2 regions of the Absicoccus intestinalis genome follow, and region 2 is predicted to be linked to the other one. Evidence: a T-box and tRNA genes for the amino acid it is inferred to sense, from the RefSeq annotation. Region 2 holds a T-box; the other holds one or more tRNA genes.

Region 1 (10,454 bases), on a different contig from region 2:
CCTATTGGGTGTTTCTGTAAACCTTTTAACCAAATAACGAAAAGTTTATGATCCGTTCTCCTGTACTGAGGCATGAGCACCTTCTCTTCCACTTTCAAATAAACGTATTTCAGAGGCCTTAAAAGTATTGTACCCTCTGAAAACACTCAGCATGTCCTTCATTTTTATATCCACTGAGTCTATATCTATTTGCTACTTTTCTTATAAATAGCATGAAACAAGAGTTTGTTATATTCAATGTCATAAAAAAAGTTAGAAAATCATCATACAGACTTCCTAACTTTCTTATCTTTTCCTGTTGTCACAAAAAGAATACCGCCACTGACAAATAATAAAGCGACCCATGTGGTCCATGCAAAGGCCTGAGCATATTCATGTAATAAGAAGGCAGAAATAAATACGCCTAAAACAGGAATCAAACTGTTAAAAATACTGATCGTGCTGACGGGATTTGACTGCAATAAAAGGCTCCATAATGTATAGGCAAGAGCCGATAAACATGCCAAATAAAGCAGCACAAGCCAGCCACTTATTGGGCCATGGGGAAAATGACCACCTTGTAACAATCCCATGCCTATAAGCAATAAACCACCCACTAAAAATTGTGAACCACTCAATTGCACAGGATCTTCTTTTTGGGTAAAGCGATTGATCAAACAAGAGGAAATGGCGGCACTGACCTGAGACAATAAGACCAAGATCGTTCCGAGTTCCAATCCGAAGGAGAAGTGATTCATGACCAGGATCCCAAAAAAGCCACATATGACACCAATCAATTTATTGCTTGTCATCTTTTCCGTTCGAAACACATAACACGCAAATAATAAAGAGAATAAAGCACCGGTTCCATTCACGATTGCGGCTCGTACACCACTGGTATGTGCCAATCCCAGATAGTAAAAAATATATTGAGCACCTGTCTGAAAAATGGCCAACCACAATATGGAAGGAATATGTACCCGCCATTTTTTATGGGGATGTAAAAGTCGATCCACCAATAAGACCAAGATGCCGGCTAATGCAAATCGTGATCCTGCAAAAACCAAAATAGAAGCGGTATCTTGTGGATCCATCGCAAATAAAGCATATCCCTTTTTAATGAATGGACCGGCTGATCCCCACAAAGAACAACAAAAAATGGCAATCAAAGTCACAAACCAAGACTTCTTCCAAATCGTCATTTCATGGCCTCTTTCTTTTCTTCCAATTCCATCCAACGTTCGGTTGCGGCTTCTAGCTTCTTATCCAGTTCATCTCGTTGTTTTGATAAAGGTTGCAACTTTAAATAATCCGTTCCTGCTTCTTGCATCCATTGATCCAATTCCTTGATTTTATTTTCATAGGTTTCCATCAAAGCCGGCAATTGTTCCAATTCCTTTTTCTCGGCATACGGCATCGTCTTGCGCTTTGGTATTGTTCCTCTTTTTATTGTTTCTTTTTTGATGGGTTGGAGCTTTGCTTTATAATCCGAATAACCACCCAAATACATCTTCCATGTATGATCTTTTTGATAAACAAAGACTGAATCACAAACACGATCTAAAAAATAACGATCATGACTCACCGTAATGATGGCGCCACTAAAGGCATCCAAATAATCTTCCAATACTTCCAATGTCATGATATCTAGATCATTGGTTGGTTCATCCAACAATAAAATATTAGGTGCCTGCATCAATACCCGACACAAATACAATCGTCTTCTTTCACCACCGGATAATCGTGCCAATGGCATATAGTGCATCTTCTTGTCAAAAAGAAACCGTTCCATCATCTGTGAAGCCGTTAATGATTCTTTTCCATAAGAGATCACATGGGCTACTTCTTCAATATAATCAATGGCACGCATAGAAAGATCCACTTGATCATCCCCTTGACGAAAATAACCAATACGTACGGTCTGCCCATATGAAATCGACCCTTGCGTGGGTTGTAAATCTTGATCAAGAATATTTAAAAAAGTGCTCTTTCCACATCCATTGGGACCAATGATACCAATGCGATCATTTCGCTTTAAGCGATACGAAAAATCATGAAATAACTCGTGTTGACCATATTGAAAGCCCATATGCTCCCATTCAATAGTTTCTTTACCCAAACGAGAAGAGACCGATGTCAGTTGCAAGTTTTTTTCATTGATCATAAACCGTTCTTTTCGCAAATCCTCAAAACGATGCAACCGTGCTTGTTGCTTGGTGGATCGTGCTTGTACACCTGCACGCACCCACGCCAATTCTTTTTTATACAATTGATAAGCTTTATGTGCCTGTGCTTGCTCTCGTTCTTTTCGTTGGGCTTTCGCCTCTAAAAAGGCTTCATAATTGCCCGAATATGTATAGAAACGTCCTTGATCGATTTCCACAATCTTGGTGCATACAGACTCTAAAAAATAACGATCATGCGTGACCATAAACAATGCACAACGCAAATGTTGCAGATAGTTCTCTAACCATTCCACCATATCTTCATCCAAATGATTGGTTGGTTCATCCAACAATAAGACATCACAAGGTTGCAACAAAACAATGGCCAACGCCAATCGCTTTTTTTGTCCACCCGATAAAGTTTCGATCTTTAAAGAAAAATCACTGAAACCCAATTTGGTTAAAATGGATTTCACTTCAAAATCCTCTTTGTCTTTGCGATATTGATGAATTTCATCCCAAATGGACTCTTGTTGAAAGACAGGATTTTGCGGCAAATACGCAATTTTAAGTCCCTTCTTACAAAGAATCTCGCCCCGATCTTGACCCGATTGCGTAGCTAAGATCTTTAATAATGTGCTCTTTCCTGTACCATTGGTACCAACCAACGCCACTTTATCCTGATTTTCTAAAGTTAGATCGACATCCGTAAACAAGGTGCGATCATTAATGGTCTTTTTCAGACCATGAACACTGATCCATACCATAAATACCTCCACTTAAAAAAAGTGAAGTAGAAAGATCTACTTCACCAATTCAACGATGGCCATTGGCGCTGCATCGCCACGACGAATTCTCGTTTTGACAACGCGTGTGTATCCACCATTACGATCTGCATACGCAGGTCCAATTTCGTTAAACAATTTTTGTAAAGCGGTTGTTCCATTGTCATCCACTTCGACATCGCGAACATAAGCTGCGGCTCTACGACGAGCAGCCAAATCATTTTGTTTCGCTAATGTGATCAAGTGATCCATGACAGCAGATAATTCTTTCGCTTTCATTTCTGTCGTTTCTAATTGTTCTGCTTCGATCAAAGAAGTAGCCATGTTGCGCAACAAAGCCTTACGATGATCCGCAGTACGACCCAATTTACGATTCTGCATCGTGATCCTCCTTATTCATACGATTTAAAGAACAAACCAAGCTGGTACATTTTGTCCTTTACTTCTTTTAATGACTTTTTACCTAAATTCTTGACATGCATCATTTCATCTTCTGTTTTTTGTGTCAATTCATCTACTGTCTGAATGCCAGCTCGTTTCAAACAGTTATAGGAGCGAACCGATAAATCTAAGTCCTCGATCATCATCGTATTGACTTTCGTTGTTTCTTCTTCGACTGGTTCTTGTACTAAGAAGCTCTCTTCCAATTCTAGATCAGCCACAGGAAGGATTGCATCCAAATAATCAATCACAATTCCAGCTGCTTCACTGATCGCATCCAATGGTGTGATCGATCCATCGGTCGTTACGGAAATATGAACTTTATCATACTTTTTATCAAAACCAATACGAGCTGGTTCTGATAAATAATCAGCTTTTTCAATCGGTGTAAACTTCACATCCAAAGGATGATACGTTTCTGGCAACTCATAATCGAATTGAATTTCTTGTGCGCTTTTATATCCAGTTCCCTTCGCAATTAAGATATCCATTTCCAAATGGGAACCTTTTTCTAAATTACAGATGATTTGTTCCGGATCAACAATGGATACACCTTCTGGACAAATCAAATCTGCACTTTGGACCAGCGCAGGCCCTTGTTTTGAAATATGCAACGTGACGGGACCGTCAACTTCACTTGTTAATTTGATAGATTTTAAATTCAAACCCACCATGGTCGTATCTTCCGATACACCTTCAATGGTCAAAGCATTGGCATCGGTTCCCTGCACCTGGAAACCAATCACACGACAACCAGGCAAATCCGACATCATCGCACTGCAAATCGTGTGGCCAATCGTTGTTCCAAAGCCTCTTTCTAATGGTTCAAAAATATAGGAACCAGAAGTATTTTCATCATTACAAGACTCTAGATGAAAAATGGCTCTTTCAAATTCCTGCATTCTAGTCCTCCTTTACTATCCACGAGGTCGTTTTGGTGGACGACATCCATTGTGTGGAATTGGTGTAACATCATTGATCATCTTGATCTCAAGTCCAGCAACTTGCAATGCTCGCACAGCCGCTTCTCGTCCTGGACCTGGTCCTTTGATCTCTACACTCACCGTCTTCATACCATGATCAGCTGCTGCTTTACCAGCGGCTTCACCAGCCAACTGAGCAGCATATGGTGTGCTCTTGCGGCTGCCTTTGAATCCTAAGGCTCCTGCACTGGACCATGATACCGCATTTCCTTGTTCATCTGTGATCGTTACGATCGTGTTATTGAAAGTTGAGTGGATATGTGCAACTCCACGCGCAACATTCTTTTTTGCACGACGTTTTGCTTTGGTTTTCTTCTGTGCCATACTCTACGCAACCTCCCTATTTCTTCTTGTTTGCCACTGTCTTGGCTTTTCCTTTACGCGTACGCGCATTGGTCTTTGTTCTCTGTCCTCGTACAGGCAATCCTTTTCTATGTCGGATACCACGATAACAACCAATCTCCATCAATCGTTTGATGTTCAATTGAACTTCGCGTCGAAGATCTCCTTCGACTTTAATGTTGTCGATTTCTTTACGAATCGCATTCATCTGCTCATCGCTCAGATCTTTTACACGAATATCTTCACTGACTTTTGCGTTTTCCAATACTTTCTTCGCTGTACTGTTTCCAATGCCATAAATATAGGTCAATGAAACAACGACGCGCTTATTGTTTGGAATATCTACACCTGCAATACGTGCCATTTCTTCCTCCTGTTAGTTTCCTTGTCTCTGTTTGTGCTTAGGGTTCTCACAGATTACCATGACTCTTCCCTTACGTCGAATGACTCGACATTTATCGCACATTGGTTTTACGGATGGTCTTACTTTCATATAAATAACCTCCTACTTTCTTCTAAATGTAATACGCCCACGTGTTAAATCATAGGGTGAAATTTCTACGGTTACACGATCACCTGGTAAAATGCGAATGTGGTGCATACGGATTTTACCAGAAACGTGAGCCATGATTTCGTGTCCGTTTTCCAATTTCACTTTAAAAGCCGCACTTGGTAAAGTATCTACAACGATACCATCTAATTCGATCACATCTTGTTTAGCCATGAACCTTGACTCCTCCTTTTCTGATGAAATGATAGGCATAAAAAGCCAATTACCATTATACTAAACTTTAAACACCTTGCCAAGTAAAAAAAAACAGGCCAAGCCTGTTTCAAACCCTTGGTGACCTGTAGGCGATTCGAACGCCTGACCCTTTGATTAAAAGTCAAATGCTCTACCAGCTGAGCTAACAGGTCAAAAAAAAAGTGGTGCCGACTAAAGGAATTGAACCCTCAACCTACTGATTACAAGTCAGTTGCTCTACCAATTGAGCTAAGTCGGCAAAAAAAATGGAGCAGGTGATGAGAATCGAACTCACGTAGTCAGCTTGGAAGGCTGAAGTTCTACCATTGAACTACACCTGCATAAAAAAATGGTGACCCGTAGGCGATTCGAACGCCTGACCCTTTGATTAAAAGTCAAATGCTCTACCAGCTGAGCTAACGGGTCACGATGGTGCCGACTAAAGGAATTGAACCCTCAACCTACTGATTACAAGTCAGTTGCTCTACCAATTGAGCTAAGTCGGCAAATATCAAATGGTGGAGGTTAACGGGCTCGAACCGCTGACCCTCTGCTTGTAAGGCAGATGCTCTCCCAACTGAGCTAAACCTCCAAATGGAGCAGGTGATGAGAATCGAACTCACGTAGTCAGCTTGGAAGGCTGAAGTTCTACCATTGAACTACACCTGCATAAAAAAGTGGCTGGGGTAGCTGGATTCGAACCAACGAGTGCAGGAGTCAAAGTCCTGTGCCTTACCGCTTGGCTATACCCCAATAAATGGTGGAGGAGGACAGATTCGAACTGTCGAACCCGAAGGAACTGAGTTACAGTCAGCCGCGTTTAGCCACTTCGCTACCCCTCCAAAACTATTTAAATGGTGGAGGTTAACGGGCTCGAACCGCTGACCCTCTGCTTGTAAGGCAGATGCTCTCCCAACTGAGCTAAACCTCCGTCATTGCTTGGCGCTTTTATATATTACCAAGAGACGTACTCTTTGTCAAATCATTTTCTGTACTTTTTTTAATAATTCTTGATATCGTTTTTTCAAAGCACAAGTACAAGCCGAACGCATTGCCTTTTCGTTTACCCGATGATTGATGTGTACCACATTTTGATCTTGCATGACCACGATCGTACCTTGAATGCATTCTCTTGGTTTTCCATAAATACTTTTGATACGAATGGCACCAAAACGACGACACAGACTCAGGTCCACATCCGAATGCATTTGAAAATAAGGAATGGAATACAACACCGTATCGGATGGTGAAACAATATAAGCGGGCACCCCCATTTCTTCCAACAAAGGCTGCCATTCCATACAAAGACGCAATGCACGCACACTTTTCGGCTTATCCAATGCATCCAATACAAATATCATATACGTTCCTTGTGTATGTCTCAGTAATTCTTTCATTTGTAAATGTATTGTAGCATTCTTTTTTCAATAGTAAAATAGATGTATGGAATACATTGGATTAGATATTGGTACCCACACCATACGTTACATCAAAGAAAATACTATTTTATTTGATCAAGCGTCCCTATTGGCTTTTGATACCAATAAAAAAACAATTGCGATTGGCACCGAAGCTAGTCAACTGCGCGGTACACGACATGTCCGTAACTATCGCCGTCTATCTGAACTTTATAGCTATTTGGATGAAATCTTTAATCGCTATGAAAGTTTTCGTTTGTTTCACAAAACAACTGTCTTCTTTACCACTCCTTCTACCTTTGATAAAAAACAATGTGAAAAAATACGTCATCATATTCTCGAACAAGGTGCGACACAAGTTATCTATGATAAAGAACTTTGGTGTGCAGCCATTGGCGCCAAACTGCAAATTAACACATCCATCTCCGCATGTATGTTATATATGGGACATGCCTCTTGTGATATTGCCTGTTTTTCAAATGGCATCATTCAAAAAGAAAGTCATTCACCATATGGTGGTGCCCAAATTCTACAAACTTTCTATCGATGGATCCAAAAAAAATACAATCTTCAAGTCAGTCAACCCTTTATCGAACAGATATTGTTCCAATTTGGTCAAAGTCGTGAACCCATCCTGATCCACGGCACCGATATACGAACCCAACAAAATCGCAGCATTTCCATTTCTCAAGATCAAATTGGTCAAATTTTATCACGCATCGTGTACACATGGAGCCAATGGATCTATACCTTCTTGACCACTTTATCCAATCAACAACAAGGTGACCTGGCAAAACGAGGCATTGTCTGTTGCGGTGGTCTCATGGAAATTCCTCAAATCGATACCATTTTACGTCAACAACTTCATATTCCCTTTTTTATCAGTCCCAATCCGCAATATACCATTGCTTATGGCATCATGACCATCTTAGACCGTTTAAAAGAAGAAGATGAACAAAAAAAATAGAAGCTATCGATTTTCGATAACTTCTACTTTTACTACATTATCTGGTTCAAGATCATATGTAACTTTCGCAAATTCCTCTAAGTGATTTTCCAACATATCATGGACCATTGAATAAACAGCTTCTTTATCTTCATCACTCTTGCATTTATACTCAATCGTTGTATCAATTCGCTTTGGAAGATTTGCATGTTTCAATTCTTTTAAAATATGTGACATTGCCCTAACCTCTGTTCTCAGTCTATGATAAAAGTCCCTTTTTGTCAAACCTCATAATATGCCAATAAATCCGCTGGCTTCAATGCCGCTTTTTCCTTGGCATTAAAATCCTTACGAATCCTACCATCATGAAAAACCAATAAACGATTGCCATTTTCCAATGCATCTTTCATATTGTGCGTGATCATTAAAGCCGTAATATGCTCTTCCTTGATCAAAGCATTCGTTATCTCCAAAATTTTCTTAGCACTATTGGGATCCAATGCCGCAGTATGTTCATCCAGCAACAAGACTTCCGGTGGATTTAAGACCGCCATCATTAAAGCAACCGCCTGGCGCTGTCCGCCCGACAACAAACCAATGGGCGTTTTCATGCGATCTTCCAAACCCATATGTAAGGTTTTTAATTTCTCTGCAAAGAAAGCACGATCCTGTTTATTGACAGCAATCGAAAACAAACCACGATTGGAACGAGAATAAGCCAATGCCAAATTTTCTTCCACACTCAAATGACTCGCCGTCCCCATGGAAGGATCCTGAAATAATCGACCAATATTTCGAGCACGCACATGCTCTTTTTCATGGGTGATATCTTTACCACCCAAAATGATCTTACCCTCACTAACGGATAATTTTCCAGCAATGACATTAAAGAAAGTAGATTTACCTGCTCCATTGCTTCCTAAGATCGTAATAAAATCACCATCATTGACATCTACGCTGACATGCGACAACGCTTTCTTTTCTAATGAAGTTCCTTGATTAAACGTAACCGATACATCTTGTAGACTAAGCATTTTCTGGCCCCTTTCTTTTACGTAAATATGGAATCGAAATGGTAATGGCAACTAAGATAGCAGAAATCAAGTTCATGTCGCCAGATGGAACACCAAACTGCAAAGCCAACGTATATAAGAACCGATAAATACAAGCCCCTAAAATTGCTGCAAACAAACCAAAACCAATGGTATGTTTTTGTAAGATGGCTTCACCAACAATGATACCAGCTAAACCAATGACCATCATTCCGGTACCACCAGTCACATCCGCAAAATGATTGTATTGCGCAAACAAAGCACCCGATAAAGCAACCAATCCATTGGATAACGCAAAACCAATGATCTTCATCGTATCCGCATTGATCGAACTGGAACGAACCATCGCTTCATTGTTTCCCGTAGCGCGAATGGCCAGTCCCAAATTGGTCTTAAAAAACCAATACAGCAAGAAACCAATCAAGGCAACGATTGGGATCAATGCCAACAAAGGCTGATCGATCTTATCGAAAATAGTTGCATTGGCCGGATCTAAAGAAATCAAAGGCATATTGGGTAGATTGCCCATGATACGCAAATTGATGGAATACAACCCAGTCATTGTAATGATACCCGCTAATAAAGGCTGAATATGCATCTTGGTCTGCAACAAGGCCGTAATGATCCCACAAACGCATCCTGCCAAAAAAGCCGCAAATAAACCAATCATCGGTGCTCCTGCCATCGTCATGATGGCTACTGTCGCTGCACCCGTTGAAAAAGACCCATCCACGGTCAGATCGGGAATATCTAAGATACGAAACGATATATATACACCCAAAGATAATACCGATAAAACCAATCCCAATTCAATTGCTTTTAATATAACTGCACTTGACATATTTTCTCCCCTCTATCCTACGATTTGTAGCTTCTTATTCTGCGCAACGGAATCCGGCAAAGTGATACCCAATTGTTTTAACGTCTTTTTATTCACATAAATAAATAAATCCTTTTTATAGACTTTTACCGGAATATCACCCGCTTTTTTGCCCTTAAGGATCGCATCGACCATATCGGCGGTTTCTTTTCCCAATTGGGCATAGTCAATCCCGACCGTGGCCAATCCTCCATCTTTTACCATTGAATCGGCACCAACATAATAAGGAATTCCTGCATCCGTAGCCGTCTTGGAAAGAGAAGGCATGGCACTAGCCACCGTATTGTCATTGGGTGATAAAAGCACATCCACCTTTTGACACAAAACCGAAGCCGATGTCTCTAATTCGGTGATGTCTTTTCCGGTTCCTTCAATCAAGGTCAATCCATGACTGGCACAATACGACTTTGCCTTTTTTAAGTTTGCCACACTATTGGTTTCTGAAGCATTGTACAAAAAACCAACCGTTTTCATATTTGGCGTTAGCGTCTTGGCTAATTCCAAGATTTGATCGATCTGTACCTCATCACTTGTCCCTGTGATATTTCCACCTGGATGTTTTAGATTGGAAACCAATTGAGCCCCAATCGGATCGGAAACAGCAGAAAATACCACCGGGATATTTTTCGATACACGCGCGGCCATTTGTGCGGTTGGTGTCGCAATGGCCACGATCACATCACTTTGTTTATCTTCAAATTGATTCACGATCGAATTC
Region 2 (22,376 bases):
ATTCACGGTTGTTTTTCCTAAACCTGTTTTGGGATCGTAGCACAAGACGGGATATTTTGAAAAGATCGTATGATCAAGATATTTTTCATTGACCATGGGATGATCTTTTGGCAATAAAACAACCATTTCTTGTTTCAATATTGGAATAAAAGTGACATCGGGTTGATCTTCTTTACTGGAACCAAACACCAAATCATATTTTTTTTCACGAAGTCCTTTGATGTTCTCATCGGTATATCCTTCATAAAAATTAAATTGGATATTGCGATTATCCACCGATTGTTTGAAATGTTTGACCAAAGAAGGTAAAAACCAATGGGCCAGTGGTGCTACATACGCAATGACGACATGTCCACCACTTTCAGTAAATTCATGCATCCGCATACGAGCGGTACTGATATCATTCAAGATAATGGTGGCTTGCTCTAAAAAAAGTCGCCCGGCTTTGGTCAATGAGACATTTCGACCCTTCTTTTCAAATAAAGATGTTCCTAGTTCTTGTTCCAAGGAAGAAATGGATCGCGAAAGGGAGGGTTCCGAAATATGTAGACTTTCAGCGGCCAAATTGAAGTGTTCCAATGTAGCAGCACGATGAAAATATAATATTTGATTTAATGTCACAATGTTTCTCCTGCGACAATTATATCATCATTAATACATTGAATGTACTGATTTCCAACAAAAATGATATTAGAAATGCAAAGATGGCTAGATTATAATACCCATGAATTGTTAAATTTTTAACATGTAAGACAAAAGGAGAAAGAAAATGACTGAAAGATTAACAGGACACACAGAATTGATTGGTTTAATGGCTTATCCCATTCGTCATTCAAGTTCACCTGCAATGCATAATGAAGCATTCGCATATTTAGGACTTGATTATGCATATTTGGCTTTCGAAGTAGATAACAGCACTTTGGAAGATGCCATCAAAGGATTGCGTGCATTGAAAATGGTTGGTTCCAATGTTTCCATGCCAAACAAAACCGTGGTTGGACAATATTTGGATAAATTATCACCAGCTGCTGAATTATGTGGAGCGGTCAATACGATCACAAATGATAATGGTGTATTGACTGGACATATCACCGATGGAATTGGTTATATGGAATCTTTGAAAGACTATGATATCGATGTCATTGGTAAGAAAATGACGATTGCTGGTGCTGGTGGTGCGGCTACTGCCATTGAAATCCAAGCAGCATTGGATGGTGTAAAAGAAATTTCCATCTTTAATCGTCATGATAAATTCTGGGAAAATGCGCAAGCAACAGTAAAGAAAATCAATGAAAAGACAAACTGTCATGCACAATTGTTTGATTTAGATGATAAAGAAGCCTTGCGTCGTGAAATTGCCGATTCCTATTTACTGGCAAACGCAACTGGTATGGGAATGAAACCATTGGAAGGACAAACTTGGTTGCCAGATACTTCGTATCTACGTCCTGATTTGATCGTAACGGATACGGTATATGCGCCAGCCAAAACAAGATTCTTGGAAATGGCAGAAGAAGTTGGATGCAAGAAAATGAATGGATTTGGCATGATGTTGTTCCAAGGGGCTGCTGGTTTCAAAATGTGGACGGGTCATGATATGCCAATCGAACACATGAAAGAAGTCTTAGGAATTAAATACGAATAATAAAAGAGAAAAAGGGAGACAAATAAATGAAGAAAAAATATTTGCCTAGTGCATTGATCATGTACTTGAATTACTTTATCCATGGTGTGGGATGCTCTGTTTTAGGACAAGCATTGATCAAAGATGCACTTGCGGCTTCATGGCAAGTGGAAGCCATGGCCATTACAGCTATTTCGGCAGCACTTGGTTTAGGACGATTGATCGCGTTGCCATTTGCCGGTCCATTATCGGATAAATTGGGACGTCGTATTTCTACTGCGATTGGTAGTGCTTCCTATGCGATTTACTTGATTGGTTTGGCTTTTGCGTTTAATGCCGGTCCAAATGGTGGATATCAAATTGCGTATATTTGTGCCATTGTTGGTGGTATTGCCAACTCTTTCTTGGATACAGGAATTTATCCAGCTGTTACTGAAATCTTCTATTCGGCACCAGGTGTCGCAACAATGGGAATCAAATTCTTTATCGCGATTTCGCAAATGTTGTTGCCTTTCTTCTTAGGTGTGACAGTTTCAACAACAGCTGCTGGATTGACATCGTATAATCGTTTATTTTGGATTTGTGGTATTGCGTACCTTATTCTATTTGTACTAGTAATGATCTTCCCATTGCCAGATGCTGATCAAAAAGCCGAAGGCAAGAAGGAAGGCTTAGTAGAAAGTTTAAAACATACGCATTTCTCGTTGGAATCCATTGCGATGATCTTGATTGGTTTCACTTGTACGGGTACATTCCAGTTATGGTTAAATTGTGCGCAAAACTTTGCAGTCGAAAATGTGGGTTGGGCCAATCCTTCCATCATGCAAACGTATTATTCCGCTGGTACGATCCTTGCCTTGATCGTGACGGCCTTATTAACACGTAAGATCAAAGATGTTCGTTTTATCTTGGTGTATCCTGCCATCTGCTTGATCACTATGATCGTTGTGTTGATTGGTAAGACACAAAGCTTGATGATCCTTGGTTCTTTTGTTATTGGTTGGGCTGGAGCTGGTGGATTGCTTCAGATTGCGACTTCGGTATGTAATATGTTGTTCCCAAAAATCAAAGGAACTGTAACGGCATTGGTCATGATTGCTTCTTCTTTATGTAACTATACGATCTTAACGGCTGCTTCAAAAATGGCACCGAGCCAAGTCATGGTCATGAATATCGTGATCACTGGTATTGGCGTATTATTGGGATTGTATGTAAACTTACGTTATACGAAAATGGTTGATTCGGTAGAACAAGGATAAAAAAGATGAATAGAGTACAAGTAAAAAATGTCACGATTGGCGAAGGTCTTCCGAAGATCATCGTGCCAATTGTTGGCCAAACAAAAGATGAAATTATTGCTGCTGCCAAGTCATTTGCGAATGTTGAATTAGACATTGTGGAATGGCGAGTAGATTGGTTTGAAGGTGTATTTGATTTTGATCAAGTCAAGGATGTAGCGCAAGCTTTACGTGATGTTTTGCAAGACACACCCATCTTGTTTACTTTCCGTACCGCAAAAGAGGGTGGCGAAAAAGCCATTGAGCCAGATGTTTATGTGGCATTGAATCAAAAAATGGCGCAAACGGGTTTGGTTGATTTAGTGGATGTAGAAGCTTTTACTGGTGATGACTATGTAGCACAAATCATTGAGGTTGCTCATCAAAACAATGTAAAAGTCGTAGCTTCCAATCATGATTTTGATAAGACACCAGATCAAGCAGATATTGTTTCGCGGTTACGTAAGATGCAGGAACAAGGCGCCGATATCCCAAAGATTGCGGTAATGCCAAACAATAAAAAGGATGTATTGACATTATTAGCGGCTACTGAAGAGATGGCAACAAATTATGCAGATCGGCCAATTATCACCATGTCCATGGCAGGTACGGGATTAATTTCACGTTTGTGTGGTGAGGTATTTGGTTCGGCAGCTACCTTTGGTGCGGTTGGCAAAGTATCAGCACCTGGTCAAATGAATGCCGAAGATCTAAATACGATCTTAACATTGATTCATAAGAGTCTGTAAAAAGCAAGGAAGCATATGTCATCTTCTGCGTGACATGTGCTTTTTATTTAAGTATAATTTTATTATTATTCAGAGAGGAAAGTAGGATGAAAGTTCTGAAGTATTTAGAAGAAAATCTCGAAGAAATACTGATGGTGCTCCTTCTGATTGCGATGGCAGTGATCATGGGCATGCAAGTGATTTCGCGTTATTTACTTGGTGTTTCTTTGTCGTGGTCAGAAGAAATCACCCGGTATTTATTTATCTGGTCTGCTTTTTTAAGTGTCAGTCTTTGTACGCGAAAGTGTATTTCGATCAAGATCGATCAGTTTATCAAAATGTTTCCAAAACGTGGAGAGGCTATGTTTAAAGTTGTGAACTTGACAATTTCCATTCTCTTCTTTGGGGTATTGATTCCCTATGCCTATCGTTATTTGGTGGCAACCATTGAAAGTGGTCAGTTATCACCTGCATGCGGCATTCCCATGTATTATGTGCAAGCAGCACCTTTCTTTTGTTTCATCTTAACAGGCATTCGTTTGATCCAGCGTTGGTTCATCAATATGGAAATCGTATTGAAGAAGGATGTGGATTTTCCAGAAGAAGGAACATTGGCAGATGAAATTAGCGATACAGTAAAGGAAAAGGGTAAGTAATATGTCAGTTGGAGTTGTATTTATTATTTTTGCCATTTGTCTATTGATTGCTGTACCTATTTCTATTTCATTAGGCATCGTAGCTGTATTGCCAGGATTGTTTGATCCAAGTTTTACGGCGAGTGGTAGTTTTGTGATTCGTTCCATGTTGGGTGGTATTGATAGCTTTCCTTTACTGGCTGTCCCTATGTTTGTGCTGGCTGGTATTATCATGGCACATGGACAGATTTCTAAGAAATTATTTGATATTTTTGCCTATTTTTTAGGTAAACTCACTGCGGGTATTCCGTGTGCTGTAGTAGTTACGTGTTTGTTTTATGGAGCCATTTCCGGATCAGCCCCTGCTTCAGTAGCAGCGGTAGGTTCTATGACCATTCCTTTTTTGTTGGAACTGGGCTATGATAAACGATTTTCCATTGCGATCGTTGCGGTAGCTGGTGGTTTAGGCGTTATTATACCACCAAGCATTCCATTTATCATGTTTGCGATGGCCAGTGGGGAATCGGTCAGTAATTTGTTCATTGCCGGTATCGTGCCTGGTTTATTGATTGGGTTCTTATTGATGGCATATTGCGTTTATTACTGTAAACGATATGGCGAAGATAAAGAAAAGATCGATGCGAAAGTCAGTGAATTGCATGAAGCCGGTTTTCTAAAAGTATTCAAAGATGGTTTCTTGGCTTTGTTGAGTCCAGTTATCATTTTAGGCTGTATTTATTCAGGTATTGCTTCGCCAACCGAAGCTGCCGTGATTTCGGTCTTCTATGCTTTGATCATTAGTTTGTTTGTATATAAGACATTGAAATTTACGGATATTTGGCATATCTTTGTCGAAGCTGTTCATACGTATGCACCTATTTTATTTATCTTGGCCGCTGCTGTGGCTTTCTCGCGTGTATTAACGTTGATGCAAGTGCCACAAACCATTAGTGCTTGGATCTTATCCCACTTTACAAACAAGGTTGTTTTATTGTTGGTGATCAATGCGTTCTTATTGGTAGTTGGTATGGTCATGGATACAACTCCAGCGATTTTGATCTTGTCACCAATCCTAGTGCCAATTGTCACGCAAGTAGGTATGAATCCAATTCATTTTGGTGTCATGATGGTCGTCAACTTAGCCATCGGTTTTGTGACACCACCAATTGGCGTCAACTTGTTTGTAGCTAGTTCACTAACGGAAGTGCCAGTCATGGATATTGCTCGTAAGGCGATGCCAATGATTGGAATCTTCTTGATTGCCTTATTATTGATCACATTTATTCCACAAATCAGTTTGTGTTTATTAGGAGGGTAGAATCGAATGAAACATCCATTGAAAAAAATAACTGCCCTTGCATTGAGTGGGATTTTATCCCTTTCCTTAGCTGGTTGTGGGACCCAAGCCAGTACGGGTACACAACGATATGCTTGGCCATTGGGAACATCGAGTCCAGAAGATACCGTTACCCAGATTTATGCAGAAAAGTTTGCACAAGAAGTTTCACGATTGAGTCAGGGTAAGATGAAAATCCAAGTGTATCCCAATAGTGTATTGGGTGGTGATCGTGAATTGTTGGAAAGTCAAAAGGATGGAGATATTCCGTTTGTGGTGCAAAACACAGCACCACAAGTCACTTTTATGCCGGATATTGCGGTTTTTGATATGCCTCGTGTCTATAATGATATTAACTTGGTACGAACGGCTATTGATGATCCCGAATTCATGGAAAAAATTCAGAAAGTGTACAACGAAGGCGGTTATGAATTGCTTGGTTATGCCGATCAAGGCTTCCGTGTCATGTCCACCAATAAAAAAATCACGTCCATCGATGATTTTAAAGGTCAAAAGATTCGAACAATGGAAAATTCTTATCATATGATGTTTTGGAAACAATTAGGGGCCAGTCCAACACCAATGACTTTTTCGGAAGTTTATATTGGTTTGCAGCAAGGAACTATCGATGCACAAGAAAATCCATATGAAGTCATTGTTTCCAATAAATTGTATGAGCAACAAGATTATATCGTAGAAACCAATCATTTACCGCATTTGATTTCTTTGACGGTTTCAAGTGAATTTATGAAGTCTTTGCCAAAGAATCAACAGAAGATCATTCGTCAGGCAGCGCAGATTGCGAAAGAATATGCACGAAAACAGTCGGATCAGCGCATTGCTTCCCGTATTCAAACAATCAAGGATAGTGGTACGCAAATCATTACGTTGGATATGGCAACACAAGCAGAAATGGATACGCGTAGTGAAAAGGTCTATGAAGCGATTGAGAAACAAGTGGATGCATCGTTGGTGCGTGCATATATGAAAGAGGCCAATCAATAAATCCAACTTGTCGGAAAAATGGAGATAAGGTATAATGATAGCCACATAAACGTGGCTATTTTTTTTGAGGTGAAAAATATATGAGCGATACAAAACAGTTAGAAGAAATTCGTGAGAAGATTGGGAATACCGATGTTCGTATCATTGATGCTTTAGCCGATCGAATGGAATTGATCCAAGATATCATTGCGTATAAAAAAGCAACAGGTATTCCTATCTTACAGCCAGAACAAGAAGAGAAACAAACTAAGGCCTTAGAGGAATATTTAAAAGATAATGAATTTGAAGAAGAGATTTTGGATGTTTTCAAATATATCATGAAGAATTCACGTCGGGTTCAGGCCAAGGCTTTATTTGATTATAATGTCTTCTTGATTGGTTTCATGGGGGCTGGAAAAACGACCATTGCGAGTGAGTTGGAGCGTAAATTGGAAATGCATCGAATTGAAATGGATGACATGATCGTAAAGAAACAGGGTATGTCCATTTCCGAGATTTTTGATGAATATGGTGAAATCTACTTCCGTAATTTGGAATCGAACTGTTTGATTGAACTACAAAAAGTCAAACAAGGTATCATTTCTTGTGGTGGCGGAGTGATCCTGCGACCAGATAATGCGGATCATATGAAGAAGAATGGTCGAATCGTTTTATTGACTGCCACACCAGAAACCATTTTAGAACGGGTCAAAGACAGTGATGAAAGACCCATCTTAAATAACCATATGAATGTAGAATTTATCACAGATTTATTGAATCAGCGAAAAGATAAATATCGTGCCGTGGCAGATGTGATCGTAGCGACGGATGGAAAAAACACGGATCAAATTTGTGATGAGATCATCGCCAAATTAATTGCGTTTGATCGTGATAAGGAAGCAAAAGAGAAGAGCTCACAGTAAGCTCTTTTTTTGTAGATGAATGTTGGATAAAAAATCAATGGTTGCTTGAAGGACAGGACTGATCCATTTTTCTTTGTGGATAAAGATTTGTTTCCAAACATGGAGTTGAATGTCGGGAATATCTAAATAGACAATTTCGTGTTTTTCGATGTAGGGCTCGACCACAAAATCAGGTAAGAAGGAAATCCCGACATTTTGCCGGATAATTTCACAAATATCCTGGGTCGACGCAAATTCAAGAATGGGTTTGATTTCCCATTGTTTTTGGGCAAGAAGAGTATCTAACTTACGACGATAGCTCATATTCTTTTCGGTCAAGATGAAATCATATTGCATGAGTTGTTCAATCGGTATGTTTTTTTGATGGGCTAAGGGATGTTGTTTAGCGGCAACAAAATGGCAGGGAATCTTTTCTTCGTTTGTCACTAAGTGGGTCATATCGTATAAATGATCATCCAAGGTACATACGATATCGACTTGATTGTGATCGATCATCGAATACATATCAAAGGTGCCTCCGGTCGTGATGATCCAGTCAATATGGGGATATTGTTCATGAAATTGTTGAAAGTGTTTGGTGATAAGGGGATCACATAAAGAATCAGCCATCGCAATATGGACCGAACCTTGATAGCTATCTGTTTTTGGGGTAATAAAAGCTTGTAGTTCATGATGAATGGCTTGCGCCATCATGAGTTTTTGATGGCCTTGTTCTGTCAACTTGATCGTGTGACCAACGCGTTCAAAAAGGGGCACGTGGAGTTCTTCTTCTAATTGTTTGATTTGTAGCGAAACGGTTGGTTGGGAATAACCCAGTTTTTTAGCGGCTTGCGAGAAGCTATTGAGTTCAGCGACAGTAATAAATGTTTGAATGAGTTTTGTTTCCATAAGAATTGCCAATGCTTATTATAAAGACTATTAATTGTACAAATATATAATTTTATTCTATATTGAACGATGAGAAAGTCAAGGTGTAACAATGGCGTTTGTACAGTTTATTTATAATTTATTGTGGGGTGATTTGATCACCATTTCATTGCCGCATTTTCATGTTGGATTATCGTTGTTGGTGTTGATCCTGATTCCGGCTGGTATCTTTTTTTCGATTCGAACACGTTTTTTACCCATTCGGCATTTTAAAGATATGATTCAGATCACCATGGAAAAGAAAGATCAAGAAGCCCATGCCATATCGGGATTGGAAGGCTTGATCGTTTCAACGGCTACTCGGGTTGGTATGGGAAATTTAGTAGGCGTTGTCGCCGCTATCAGTGCGGGTGGTGCTGGTGCGGTATTTTGGATGTGGCTGACTGCCATCCTAGGTTCTTCAACGGCTTTTGTGGAAGCCACCCTAGCTCAGCTCTATCATGAAAGAGATCCATTATATGGTGGCTATCGTGGTGGGCCAGCCTACTACATTCATGCCTTCTTTACTCGTAAAACGAAACAAAAGAAAAGTATCATCGCGATCTTATTTGCGTTATCGGGTCTATTGTGTTGGTTCGGTATTAGTCAAGTGGTAGGTAATTCGGTGTCTTCTGCATTTGAGAATGCCTTTCATATTCCACCGATTTATACCACGATTGTCTTGGTCGTGCTAGCGGCTTGGATCGTGTTACGTAAAAACATGACGGTCAAAGTACTGGATGTGATCGTACCGATCATGGCTTGTTTCTATTTTGGATTGACCATTTATGTCATGGTTCGTAATATTACGGTTTTACCTTCGGTCATCCATGAAATCTTTGTTCAAGCGTTTGGCTTGAAACAAATGGTTGCAGGTGGTTTCGGCGCTGTTTTGATGAATGGAGTCAAACGTGGTTTATTTTCTAATGAAGCCGGTTCAGGATCGGCTCCTTGTGCTTCGGCTACGAGTCATGTTTCTCATCCAGTCAAAAGTGGCATGCTCCAAAGTTTAGGTGTCTTTATTGATACGATCGTGATTTGTACGTGTACAGCTATGATCATGTTGACTGCGCCACATGCAGTGATCAATGGACTACAAGGTATGGATTTGTTGCAGAGTGCGATGTCCTATCATTTTGGTCAAGTGGGTGTCATCTTTATTGCGATTGTCTTGTGGCTGTTTAGTTTTTCAACATTTATTGGGATCTTGTATTATGCACGCAGCAATGTGGCTTATCTTTTTGGCGATCGTTGGTTGCCACAAACCATCTATAAGATCCTGGCATTAACACAATTGTTCATTGGTGGTTTAGCGACCTATACCTTTGTCTGGGATCTGGGTGATATTGGCATTGGTTTGATGACAATCTTTAATATGATCGTTTTGATTCCGATGTCCAAAGAAGCCATTGCATCTTTGAAAGAATATGAAGAACAAACCAATAAAGAAACGGTACCATCGATGCAAGAAGTATTTGAAAATGAGTCGGTCTAGCAGAAATGCTAGGCCTTTGTGCTATAATGGGCATATGCGCAAAAGAAGTCAAAATATGCGCGTTTCAGTAAGGAGGATGGGCACCTTTCTTTATTTTGTTGAAAGGTTTAAAATCTACGTATGAATGATCATGTAAAGGGAATTTTATTTATATTATTGGCCGCTTTAGGCTTTGCGTTTATGAGCTTTTTTGTGAAGTTGGCAGGAAATGTGCCAACGATGCAGAAGGCCTTTTTCCGAAATATCGTTGCGGTCTTGATTGCGAGTGTTTCTTTGGTTCGATACGAAGGATCGTTGCATGTCGATAAAAGAGATTATTTGCCGTTATTTTTGCGATCGTTGTTTGGCACCATCGGTTTGATTTTTAATTTCTGGGCAATCAGTCGTTTGGCATTGCCCGATGCGAATATCTTAAATAAGATGAGTCCCTTCTTTGCGGTCTTGATGTCTATTTTTATTTTGGGTGAAAGACCCAATTCCATGGATATCCTTACGGTCATTGTTGCGTTTGTCGGCGCCATGTTTGTGGTCAAGCCAACCGCAGGATTGGCCTCATTACCAGCTATTGTGGGATTGATTGGTGGCATGTGTGCAGGAACGGCCTATACTTTTGTGCGTAAATTAGGAAAGCATAATGTGCCAGGACCATTGATTGTCTTTGTTTTTTCGGCCTTTTCATCGATTGTCTGTTTGATCCCGATGCTCATGGATTATCAACCGATGACATTTATCCAATTATTGTGTTTGATTTTAGCAGGCTGTTCAGCTGCTTTGGGCCAATTTAGTGTGACCGCTGCTTATACATTTGCACCGGCCAAAGAAATATCGGTGTTTGATTATTCACAAGTGATCTATGCAGCGATATTGGGCTTTTTGGTTTTCCATGAATGGCCGGATCGAATGAGCTTGATTGGTTATGTGTTGATCATTGGCACAGCTATCGTAAAATGGTATTTGAATACCCATGGAGGAGAGAATGAAACGGTTCAAGAATAATGGCGCGATCTTACAAGCCATCACAGCGGTGGCAAGTATCCTCATTGGTGCAGCCATGTTGTTTTCCAAAAATGTGCAATTCAGTAGTTTGTGTTATGTCTTTTGTATCGTCTTATGGGGCATCGGGATTTATGAGATCGTTTCGTATTTTCTGAGCAAATCGTATCAACACATGTCGGATTATGGGTTTACCTTAGGGGTCTTATTGATCCTATTGGGATTGGTTGGATTGATTCGTATCAATGATATGACGAGAAATGTCAAAGAATATATGCAGTTGTTTTCTTTGATCCAGAGTATTTTTATTCTCCAAAATAGTGTGCAGATGTATGCCTTAAAGAGTAAAGCGTGGTTATTGGATCTTATATTTTCTTTGTTGATGATCCTTTTATCGATTTTTGCGTTTACTGGACAATTGAAACAATATACATATAGTATTCTTATGTTTGCCGGCATATTTGGATGTATCAGTGTCTTTTTATCGTCAATGGTCGTTCGATCCTTCCATAAAAAGACGATACAAGAAATGCCAAAGGAGAAAGTGGAAGATGAAGAAAAACATTAAATTCGTTGTTTGTGATATTGATAATACGCTGATCGTACCGCATGCTTCGCTGTCTAAACCTGCAAAAAAGATCATTGAATTATTGCGTGCCAAAGGAATCCTATTTGGCTTAGCCAGTGGTCGTCCCTTAGAAGATCTTGACTTTATGATTGAAAACTGGGGCATTGATGTTGATATGATGATTGGGATGAATGGTTCAAGTTTGCGTGATTGTCGAACCAACCAGGAATATAGTTACTATATGATGAAACCAGAGTGGATCAAAGAAACCATTGATTTGATGAAACCGTTTCATGGCAATCCCATCATTTATGAACCAGGTGTCGTTGTTTGTGTCAAAGAAGATGAGATGGTTCAGGTTTCAGCGTCTTCTTCCAATCGAAAGGTGAAGAAAGTCGATGATCTTTCGTATTTGTATCGAACGGAGAATGCGAAAATCATGTTCCGTGTACCCGAAAGTGAAATGGCAGATGTAGAAGCGTATTTTAAAGCCCATCCGATCCAATCTGGATATGAAGGCTTTAAAACGCAATCGACCTTATATGAATTTGCGAATAAGCATACCAACAAGGGATTTGCACTCAAGAAATATTGTGAATTGAAACAAATACCAGCTTATCAAGTCATGGCTTTTGGTGATACATCGAATGATAATTCGATGTTAGCATATAGTGGTTTGGGTGTTTGTATGAAAAATGGTTCGCAAGATACCAAGTCCGTGGCGGATATCATCACAAAAAAGCCTTGTGATCAAGATGGTTGGGCCGATTTTATGATGGGATATGCGATGTAGGAGTCTAGAAATAGACAAAGGATAGCGTATGAAAATAGCACTCGCACAAATGCAGATGTCAAAGAATTGGGATGAAAATGTAGCAAAGAGCTTGTCTTTATTACGAGAGGCAAAAGCGGATTTGATTGTGTATCCCGAGGTGCAAATGTCGCCTTTTTTTGCTCAATATCGTCATCAAGATGCCAAAGCAATCGATCAAGAGGATCCGATATTTACCCAATTTCGTGAATTGTGTAAACAATATCAAATCATGGCTTGTCCAAATTTTTATTTTCGAGAAGAGGATAAAAAATATGATGCCAGTTTTTTGATTGACAAAGAAGGTCAGATCATAGGTTGTCAAAAGATGGTGCATATTGCCCAAGCCAATCAGTTTTACGAACAAGATTATTACACCCCATCCAATGATGGCTTTCATGTGTTTGGTGATATCGGGATCGTGGTTTGTTTCGATCGACACTATCCGGAAAGTATTCGTACCGAAGCCTTAAGAGGCGCCCAGTTGATCTTGATTCCAACGGCGAACACCAAAGCAGAACCAATGGAATTGTTTGAACAAGAAATTCGTGTACAAGCTTACCAAAATTGTTGTTTTCTTGCGATGTGTAATCGTACTGGAACCGAGGATCAAATGGATTTTGCGGGTGAATCTCTGGTCTGTGATCCAGATGGAAATACGATTGCCAAAGCCGGCTATGAAGAGGAGCTATTGATCGTAGATATTGATTTGGATCAAGCCAAAGAAGCTTGTCAATCTCGTCCGTATTTAAATCTTCGTCGAACGGAATGGTATGAATAAGTTTTGAATTAAAACACCAGAAGTCCTTTATTCATGGACTCTCTGGTGTTTTTTTTATTATTTTCCGGCCTTGACCATTCGATCAATGGCGGTTTTTGCACCTTGTAAGATTTCATCATCCAAGATGATTTCTTCTTGTTCTTTACCGGTGATGGTATTGTAGACATCGACCAATGTCGTTTGACGCATATTGTGACAAACACATTCTACAGATAAACAATAGAATTTCTTATCCGGGCAGTCAAATTGCAGATGTTGGACGATGCTGTTTTCGGTACCAATCACAAATTCTTTTTTATCACTTTCTTTGGCGTATTTCATGATGCCTGTGGTACTTCCTGCATAATCGGCCAATTCCGTGACTTCTGGTTTACATTCAGGATGCACCAAGATTTCGGCTTCGGGATGTTCTTTACGTGCTTTTTCTACATCTTTTTTGGAGATGCGCCAATGGGTTGGACAACCACCCTGGAAGGTCTTGATGTTTTTTTCAGGTAGTTGATTGGCAACCCAGGAACCTAAATTGGGATCTGGAATAAACAAGATGTCTTTTTGAGGCATCTTTTTTAATATACGCACGGCACTGCTTGAGGTCACGACCATATCGACAACCGTTTTTAATTCCGAAGTGGTATTGATATAAGCAACTACGGCATAGTCTGGATATTTTTCTTTTAACATCAAGACATCTTCTTTGGTCATTTGTTGGGCCATGGGACAGCCTGTATAGCGATTAGCTAAATAAACGTGCTTATTTGGCGATAAGATCTTTACGGTTTCAGCCATAAAGCGAACACCACACATGACGACGTTTTGATGTTTGGTTTTGGCAGCTTGGACGCTTAATCCATAGGAATCACCCATATAATCGGCAACTTCTAATATATCTTGACTTTGATAGGCATGGGCCAATATCAACATATCTTTTTCTTTCTTGATGCGTTTGATTTCCTCTTGTAATTCTCTGGTGTTCATAATTTATTCTCCTTGACAAACAATGACATTATAAAAAGGGATGGTAATACTGTCAAGTCCATTGTCTTGACAATAGACTTGACAAATAATATAATGCTCACTGTCAGGAAAGAAGGATATCTTATGAAAACAGATATTTGTATAGTAGGTTGTGGTTGTTCCGGATTGTATGCGGCGTTACAACTTCCAAAAAATAAAAAAATTCTTATGATCACAAAATCTGATGCAGAAAGTAGTGATTCGTTCTTAGCACAGGGTGGCATCTGCATATTGAAAAATGAAGCAGATTATCAATCGTATTTTAAAGATACGATGAAAGCTGGCCATTATGAAAATGATCCAGAAAGTGTGGAGATCATGATTCGTTCGAGCCAAGATGTGATTCATGATTTGATCAAATACGGCACTGATTTTCATAAAGATAAGGATGGAAAATTAGACTATACCCGAGAAGGGGCTCATTCCCATGCGCGAATCCTATTCCATGAAGATGAGACAGGCAAAGAAATCACGAAGCATTTGCTTGAAAAAGTGCGTGCATTACCTAATGTGACCTTGTTGGAATATACGACCATGTTAGATATCGTCGAAGCAAACAATACTTGTTATGGTATCATCATGCGAAAAGCCGATGGTACCATTGAAACGGTATCGTGTGACTATGTCTTATTGGCGACTGGTGGTGTGGGTGGTGTTTATCGTCATTCCACCAATTTCCGTCATTTGACTGGAGATGGCATTGCGGTAGCCATTCGACATCATATTACGTTAAAGAATATCAATTATGTACAAATTCATCCGACCACTTTTTATTCACCCAATGAGAAGGATCGTTCCTTCTTGATCAGTGAAAGTGTGCGTGGTGAAGGGGCTCTTCTTTATGATAAGAATATGCAACGATTCACGAATGAATTATTACCACGCGATCTTTTAACCGAAAAAATTCGTGAACAAATGAAAAAAGATGGAACCAATCATGTATGGGAAGATCTACGTCCCATTGGTCATGAACAATTGATGAGTCATTTTCCACATATCGTACAACATTGTTTAGAAATGGGATATGATCCGGAAAAAGAACCAATTCCAGTTGTACCGGCTCAACATTATTTTATGGGTGGTATCAAAGTCAATAAACAATCCAAGACTTCGATGGATCATTTGTATGCGATTGGTGAAACCGCATGTAACGGGGTACATGGAAAGAATCGTTTGGCATCGAACTCGTTATTGGAATCCTTGGTTTTTGCGAAACGAGCTGCCAAAGAAATCGCATCGGCATATGAAATGTTGCATAATCCAATGGTTTTTGCACATATCCAAGAAGCAGATTATACGAATATGGCGTCATTGAAACAAACCTATCGTCATATGGTACAGGCTGAAGTCATGGTGTAGGAGGTAATTATGTTTGATCCAATCACAATGCGTTTGCACGTGGATCCTTTGATCCAAAGTGCTCTTGAAGAAGATATCAATAGTGAAGATGTATCGACCAATTGTGTCATGCCCACATCCAAACAAGGCCAAGTTGACTTGATTGCGAAAGAAGATGGCATTCTTTGTGGGGCTCAAGTTTTCGAGCGTGTGTTTACCCTTCTCGATCCAACCATGAAAATCGAATGGATGGCAAAGGATGGCGATGCGATTCATGATCAACAAGTACTCGCTCATGTAACGGGTGATATTCGCGTTTTATTATCTGGAGAGAGAACGGCTTTGAATTTTTTACAACGAATGAGTGGAATCGCGACGTATACACATCAGATGGCAAAGTTATTAGAGGGAACGTCCATTCAACTGTTGGATACACGAAAGACAACACCAAATATGCGCATTTTTGAAAAATATGCGGTTAAAGTTGGCGGTGGTCATAATCATCGGTATAATTTATCTGATGGTGTGATGTTGAAGGATAATCATATCGATGCGGCTGGTGGTGTTTCACAAGCCATTCAAATGGCAAGGGCTTATGCGCCATTTGTCCGCAAAATTGAAGTCGAAGTAGAAAATTTAGACATGGTCAAAGAAGCGGTATCAGCTGGAGCAGATATCATCATGTTAGATAATATGGATCATGATACGATGGTGCAAGCAATCGAGTTGATTGACAAAAAAGCGAAGATCGAGATTTCGGGAAATGTGACCAAAGAAAATATCGATCGGATCAAAGATCTTGCGGTTGATTATATTTCAAGTGGCGCTTTAACGCATTCATCTCCCATCTTGGATGTATCACTAAAACATTTGCACGCATTGTAGGAGGTATAAAATGACGGGAAAACAACGAAGAGAAGAAATTATTCACATTTTATCGAAACAAGAACAGCCATACTCTGGTACTTTATTGGCTAAACAACTTCATGTTTCTCGTCAAGTTGTCGTCCAGGATATTGCGTTATTACGAGCTGAAAATAGGCAGATCTTATCAACGAATAAGGGGTATCTTCTCTTGGCTGAAAATGATACGACTCGTGTATTTAAGGTGCATCACACCAATGAACAAGCTCGCGATGAGATGAATCTAATCGTTGATCTGGGTGGCAAAATTGAAGATGTGTTTGTGTATCATCGTGTCTATGGTGTATTGAAGGCACCGTTGAATATTAAATCACGACGTGATGTGGATCGGTATTTACGAGAAATTGAATTGGGAAATTCGACATTATTATTGAATGTGACGGCTGGTTATCATTATCATACGATATCTGCTGAAGATCAAAAGACCTTAGATTTGATTCAAACAGAATTAGATCATGCCGGTTTCTTAGCGCCTCTACAAGATTATGAACCCGTTGATTTTTGGAAAGAGCACTAAAAAAGTTCTCAACAACGAGAACTTTTTTTATTTACCTAAACAGAATTTAGAAAATAGTGTATCGATAAGGTCTTCCCGATGGACTTCTCCAAAGATTTCTTTTAGATGATCATGGGCGGATTGAATATCGATTTCAACCAAATCGGGTTCCACGCCCATTTCCATGGCTGCTTTGGCATGCAACATATCTTGTTTGGCTTGTTGGATCAGACCGATTTGGCGTTCACTCGATAATAAGGGATGTTCATTGACAACATTGGTTTCAAATAATTGTTTCATGGCATCCAATAAGGAATCAATTTCATGATTTTGAGCCGAGATCCAAATACCCTCACTATGTGTTTCCAACTTGTCTTTTTTATTGTAGACAATGAGGCGTGTCTTTTCTTTTGTTTGGTCTAATAATTTTTGATCTTCCGCATCCAATGGTTTGGAACCATCCAATACGACGATTACTAGTTGTGCTTGTTTCAATTTTTCTTGGGTTTTTTGAATACCAATTTGTTCAATTTGATCTGTCGAGGCATGCAAACCAGCGGTATCGATCAAATTAAATTGTGCGGATCCAATATGAATTTGGCCTTCCACTAAATCACGGGTGGTTCCGGCAATATCGGTCACAATGGCTTTATCTTCTTCCAATAAGGCATTTAATAATGAGCTTTTACCTACATTAGGCTTACCCACTAAGATCGTATCGATTCCTTTTTTCGCTAATTGACCACTTTGAGCACGGGCAAGGATCGCATCGATTTTTTCAAGCCATGTCTTGGTCATGGGCAATAATTCTTCGGTGGTTAATTGGGCGACATCTTCATATTCCGGATAATCAATATTCACTTCAATTTGAGCAATGATATTTAATAAATCTTCAATCAATGGTTTGATCAATTCCGCGATACTGCCACGAATGCCTTGGATGGCCATGTTGGAGGCGGTATCATTGGTGGCTTCGATCATATCTTCAACCGCTTCGGCTTGTGATAGATCAATGCGGCCATGGTAAAAAGCACGTTGGGTAAATTCTCCTGGTTTTGCCATTTGCGCGCCATGACTTAAGACCATGGTCAATATTTTACGAGTGATGAAAACACCGCCATGGCAATTGATTTCGACAATGTCTTCGCGTGTATATGTTTTGGGTGCTCGAAAAATAGAAACCAAGACTTCATCGACGGGTTGTTTATTTTCATCAATGATGTAACCATAATGCATGGTATAGGATTTGGCCTTTGTGATGTCTTTATTAAAAATAGATTGAACGATGGATATCGCATCTTCACCGGAAACGCGGACGATCGAGATGGCGCCCGGTGCCAGTGCCGTCGATATCGCAGCAATAGTTGTATCAAACATGTCTTTATTTTATCATAGATAAAAAGAGGTTTACAGTATGAAGATATATACACAATTCGATGCACAAAAGGTGGCCGATGCCTTTTTGGCCCATGATGTTTTAGCGATTCCAACCGATACGGTTTATGGTGTAGGTGTTATTTATGGAAGTTTAGAAGATCTTTCACGATTAAAACATGCCAAACATCGACCAGAAACCAAGCCCATTCCAATGATGGTCGCTACGGTTTCGCAAATGCAACAAATTGCGCAAGTGGATGCGCGTACAGAAAAGCTCATTGATGCTTTTTTACCGGGACCATTGACTTTGATCCTGCCTTTAAAAGAAGGTGTTGCCAAAGAATATACGAATGGGAAGGATACCGTCGCTGTTCGTATACCGGATGCACCGTTTATTTTAAATGTGATCCAGCGATTGAATAAACCATTATTGGTTAGTAGTGCGAATATTTCAGGGCATCCTGCAGCGATTACTTTTGATCAGGCCAAAGAAAATCTACCCAATATCGATGGAATTGTACAAGGACAATGTCAGCAAGGTATGGCAAGTACGATCGTGGATTGTACAAAAGAGCAGTTAGCTATATTACGAGAAGGACCTATTTCACTTTCGGAATTAGAAAACGCAATCTCTGATTGACAAAGTGGATTTGGTTTTGTACGATACCCATAAGGCTATGAAAAGGACGAGTACCTATCAAGAATGGTCTAGAGAACTCTTGGCTGGTGGAAAAGAGGACAGGATGATGGGGAATAAAACCTTGGAGCTGCTTGTTGTTCCTGCATTAAAGGAAGCACTGTTTAGTGACAGTGGCAGAGGTTTAGAAAGTGATTTCTAGACAAAATAGGGTGGTAACACGAACATTTCGTCCCTTGGATGAGATGTTCTTTTTTTATGAGTGAAAAGGAGAAGACATGAAACAGAAACTTACGCAACAAGAACAAGTGCGTCGTCAAAAGATGCAAGATTTGATCGATATGGGCATTGATCCATTTGGTCGTCGTTTTGATCGTGATGCCCGTTGTGGTCAAATTAGTGAAGAATATGATCGATATACCAAGGAAGAACTAGAAAAATTAGATGTACATGTAACGATTGCTGGTCGTATCATGCGCAAACGTCGTCAAGGAAAAGCCGGATTTATGAATATCCAAGATGTGACCGGAGATATCCAGATCTATGTTCGTAAAGATGAATTGGGCGATGAAATGTATGAAATCTTTAAGAAAAACGATATTGGAGATATTGTTGGCATTGAAGGTACCGTCATGAAGACCGATCATGGCCAATTGTCGGTACGTGCCAAGGAATACACGCATTTATCGAAGTCTTTGCGTCCTTTGCCAGAAAAATTCCATGGCTTGCAAGATACAGAAGAGCGATATCGTCGTCGTTATGTGGATTTGATCATGAATCCAGAAGCAAAGAAAATTGCGCTCACAAGACCAAGAATCATTCGAGCAATCCAAGAATATTTGGATGATCAAGGCTTGATGGAAGTGGAAACACCGGTTCTACAACCAATTCTAGGTGGAGCAGCTGCTCGTCCATTTGTGACCCATCACAATGCTTTGAACATGGATTTCTATTTACGAATTGCCACAGAATTGCCATTAAAACGCTTGATCGTTGGTGGTTTGGAAGGTGTGTATGAAATTGGTCGTTTGTTCCGAAATGAAGGAATGGATGCCACCCATAATCCGGAATTCACAACGGTTGAAGCTTATGTCGCGTATAGTGATTTACATGGCATGATGGATCTAATTGAAGGCATGTTCCGTTTTGTCTCTGAAAAAGTATTAGGTACCAATGTGATCACCTATCAAGGAACACAATTGGATCTTAGCCAGCCATTCAAACGAATCACGATGTGTGATGCCGTAAAAGAAAAGACGGGTATTGATTTTAAACAAGAGATGTCATTTGAAGCGGCGAAGCAATTGGCGGTTGAACATGGTATTGAATTGGAACAGAAACACAATTCCGTTGGACATATCATTTCCTTATTCTTTGAAAAATATTGTGAAGAAACCATTGAACAACCAACGTTTGTCTATGAATATCCAATTGAGATCAGTCCATTGGCTAAAAAGAATGCAGATGATCCTCGTTTTACGGATCGTTATGAATTGTTCATTTGTGGGCATGAATATGCCAATGCTTTCTCGGAATTGAACGATCCAATCGATCAAAAAGAACGTTTTGAAAAACAATTGGAACTTCGTGATCTAGGTGACGATGAAGCCAATGAAGTGGATACTGATTATGTAGAAGCTTTGGAGTATGGTATGCCACCAACAGGTGGTGTTGGTTTAGGAATTGATCGTTTTGTGATGTTGCTGACCGACCAAAGAACCATTCGCGAAGTTTTGTTATTCCCTCATATGAAATTGGTGGGAGATTCCAAGGCGGCCAAGCGTGCCAATACGCCTGCACCTGAAGAAAAGATTGATTTCTCAAAGGTAGAAGTTGAACCTTTATTCAAAGATTTCGTTGATTTCGAAACATTCAGTAAGAGTGATTTTAGAGCCGTTAAGGTCAAAGAATGTATTGCCGTGCCAAAGTCAAAGAAATTGTTGCAGTTCACCTTGGATGACGGAACCGGTACCGATCGAACGATCTTAAGTGGTATTCATGCTTATTATGAGCCAGAAGAACTTGTTGGTAAGACACTCATTGCCATTACGAACCTTCCCCCTCGTGCGATGATGGGTATTGATTCTTGTGGTATGTTACTCAGTGCCATCCATAAAGAAGCAGGTGAAGAAAAGTTACATCTATTGATCATAGATGATCATATTCCAGCTGGAGCAAAACTGTATTAAATCAAACATACCCGGAAATATTTGTATTTCTGGGTGTTTTCTTTCATCGTGGGATCATACAAAAAGAACTCTGCTTAAAATGCAGAGCTCTTTTAACTTTCAAGGTATCCTTTTTAAAGTTTGATGACTTCGGGGTCGGCATGAAAAGAATAGATGGTTGCGGTTGCATGTTCAAAGTAAAAGACAGTCATTAAGTTGTCATCTACCGTATACATGCTGCTTAGTGAAGCTGTGTTATCATTCATCATTGCCACGCGAGCTTCTTTACGTGTATCTTCTTTAACTTCACCTTCTACTCGAATCCAAGTGCCTTTGTACATGCCGCAAATTTCCACCTTGCCATTGGCTTTCATTTGTTGGTATACCTTCTTTTGGTTGTTTGTGACAATATATAGTTTTCCTTCAAATTCACAAACAGCACCAAAAGGACGTACATGAGGTTGACCATTTTCTTCTGTGGCAAGATAGAAAGTGCCACAAGATTTTAAATATTCAGTGATTTTGTTCATTATGAAAACTCCTGTTCGTTTTTACTGTTTATGGGTATAATTATAAAGACAGGAATCAAAATAACAAGTACGATATTTATTGATACTAGTATCAGAAAGGAACGTGTATATGGAAAAACCAGAATTATTTGGCATATGTCCTTATGTAACGGCCCAAAAGGTCTTGACGGGGAAGTGGTCCATCTACATCATGTATTTGCTTTCCGACGGTCCCGTACGATTTAATGAGTTGCAACGACGAATGCCGGAAGAAATGACGCATACAACATTATCGCGGCAATTAAAGGTACTCGAAAGAGAGGGATTGATCGTCCGAAAAGAATATCAACAAATTCCACCAAAAGTGGAATATAGTTTAAGTGAGATCGGGATCAAGTTCAAAGAAGTGTTGTCGGTGTTAGAAGAATGGGGAAATGAGTATATCCAGTATCTTCATACGAGGAAGGATATATAAAAAGGATCTGTTCATGATTTGTGAACAAATCCATTTTGTAATTGGGCTGCTTGTTGCAGCCATATGCCATCAATTACAATTCTACATGTTAATACATTTTTTTGCGTTAATCAAACATTATTTTTTGAAAAACATCTATATGTTTATTTTTGATGTATAAGTATCTATATAAAATGAACAAAGAATTAATGCTTGCATGTGCTGTTGTATCCTAGAAAAATGGAGATTTATATATGTTGTTGAAAATGATATTGATCGTGTTTTTAGTCATTGCGTTTGGTTGGCAAAGATGGATATCTTATCTTACTTGGAAACAAAGGGATAAACCACTGCCCGAAGTGGTTTCTGATATTTATACACCCACTCGTTATGCCCAG

What was found. A T-box is a leader RNA that pairs with one kind of tRNA and senses whether it is charged. The one in region 2 lies ahead of lysS (lysine--tRNA ligase), so its partner is inferred to be a tRNA-Lys.
Region 1: it encodes a tRNA-Lys, which carries the amino acid that the T-box ahead of lysS (lysine--tRNA ligase) is inferred to sense. The anticodon was not compared.

Annotation. Positions count from the first base shown of each region.
Region 1 covers NZ_JALBUS010000012.1:9,553-20,006, forward strand. The annotation lists gene MOZ64_RS07990 (DMT family transporter) at 264-1,181, opposite strand; gene MOZ64_RS07995 (ABC-F family ATP-binding cassette domain-containing protein) at 1,178-2,911, opposite strand; gene rplQ (50S ribosomal protein L17) at 2,948-3,310, opposite strand; gene MOZ64_RS08005 (DNA-directed RNA polymerase subunit alpha) at 3,322-4,272, opposite strand; gene rpsK (30S ribosomal protein S11) at 4,288-4,677, opposite strand; gene rpsM (30S ribosomal protein S13) at 4,694-5,059, opposite strand; gene rpmJ (50S ribosomal protein L36) at 5,072-5,188, opposite strand; gene infA (translation initiation factor IF-1) at 5,201-5,419, opposite strand; tRNA gene MOZ64_RS08030 (tRNA-Lys) at 5,538-5,613, opposite strand; tRNA gene MOZ64_RS08035 (tRNA-Thr) at 5,624-5,699, opposite strand; tRNA gene MOZ64_RS08040 (tRNA-Gly) at 5,708-5,781, opposite strand; tRNA gene MOZ64_RS08045 (tRNA-Lys) at 5,791-5,866, opposite strand; tRNA gene MOZ64_RS08050 (tRNA-Thr) at 5,871-5,946, opposite strand; tRNA gene MOZ64_RS08055 (tRNA-Val) at 5,957-6,032, opposite strand; tRNA gene MOZ64_RS08060 (tRNA-Gly) at 6,036-6,109, opposite strand; tRNA gene MOZ64_RS08065 (tRNA-Gln) at 6,119-6,193, opposite strand; tRNA gene MOZ64_RS08070 (tRNA-Tyr) at 6,199-6,282, opposite strand; tRNA gene MOZ64_RS08075 (tRNA-Val) at 6,296-6,371, opposite strand; gene MOZ64_RS08080 (hypothetical protein) at 6,418-6,801, opposite strand; gene MOZ64_RS08085 (rod shape-determining protein) at 6,884-7,825, shown strand; gene MOZ64_RS08090 (hypothetical protein) at 7,829-8,041, opposite strand; gene MOZ64_RS08095 (ABC transporter ATP-binding protein) at 8,086-8,838, opposite strand; gene MOZ64_RS08100 (ABC transporter permease) at 8,831-9,697, opposite strand; gene MOZ64_RS08105 (ABC transporter substrate binding protein) at 9,710-10,454, opposite strand, start outside.
Region 2 covers NZ_JALBUS010000010.1:8,090-30,465, reverse strand. The annotation lists gene MOZ64_RS07370 (LysR family transcriptional regulator) at 1-621, opposite strand, end outside; gene MOZ64_RS07365 (shikimate dehydrogenase) at 770-1,645, shown strand; gene MOZ64_RS07360 (MFS transporter) at 1,672-2,883, shown strand; gene aroD (type I 3-dehydroquinate dehydratase) at 2,889-3,650, shown strand; gene MOZ64_RS07350 (TRAP transporter small permease) at 3,737-4,285, shown strand; gene MOZ64_RS07345 (TRAP transporter large permease) at 4,287-5,582, shown strand; gene MOZ64_RS07340 (TRAP transporter substrate-binding protein) at 5,589-6,605, shown strand; gene MOZ64_RS07335 (shikimate kinase) at 6,686-7,507, shown strand; gene MOZ64_RS07330 (LysR family transcriptional regulator) at 7,499-8,395, opposite strand; gene MOZ64_RS07325 (alanine/glycine:cation symporter family protein) at 8,487-9,908, shown strand; gene MOZ64_RS07320 (DMT family transporter) at 10,029-10,904, shown strand; gene MOZ64_RS07315 (DUF308 domain-containing protein) at 10,885-11,469, shown strand; gene MOZ64_RS07310 (Cof-type HAD-IIB family hydrolase) at 11,453-12,262, shown strand; gene MOZ64_RS07305 (carbon-nitrogen hydrolase family protein) at 12,291-13,061, shown strand; gene nadA (quinolinate synthase NadA) at 13,119-14,036, opposite strand; gene MOZ64_RS07295 (L-aspartate oxidase) at 14,160-15,434, shown strand; gene nadC (carboxylating nicotinate-nucleotide diphosphorylase) at 15,444-16,298, shown strand; gene MOZ64_RS07285 (transcription repressor NadR) at 16,309-16,854, shown strand; gene mnmE (tRNA uridine-5-carboxymethylaminomethyl(34) synthesis GTPase MnmE) at 16,882-18,210, opposite strand; gene MOZ64_RS07275 (L-threonylcarbamoyladenylate synthase) at 18,248-18,850, shown strand; T-box leader at 18,879-19,087, shown strand; gene lysS (lysine--tRNA ligase) at 19,126-21,036, shown strand; gene MOZ64_RS07265 (pyridoxamine 5'-phosphate oxidase family protein) at 21,150-21,545, opposite strand; gene MOZ64_RS07260 (winged helix-turn-helix transcriptional regulator) at 21,655-21,999, shown strand; gene MOZ64_RS07255 (M48 family metallopeptidase) at 22,233-22,376, shown strand, end outside.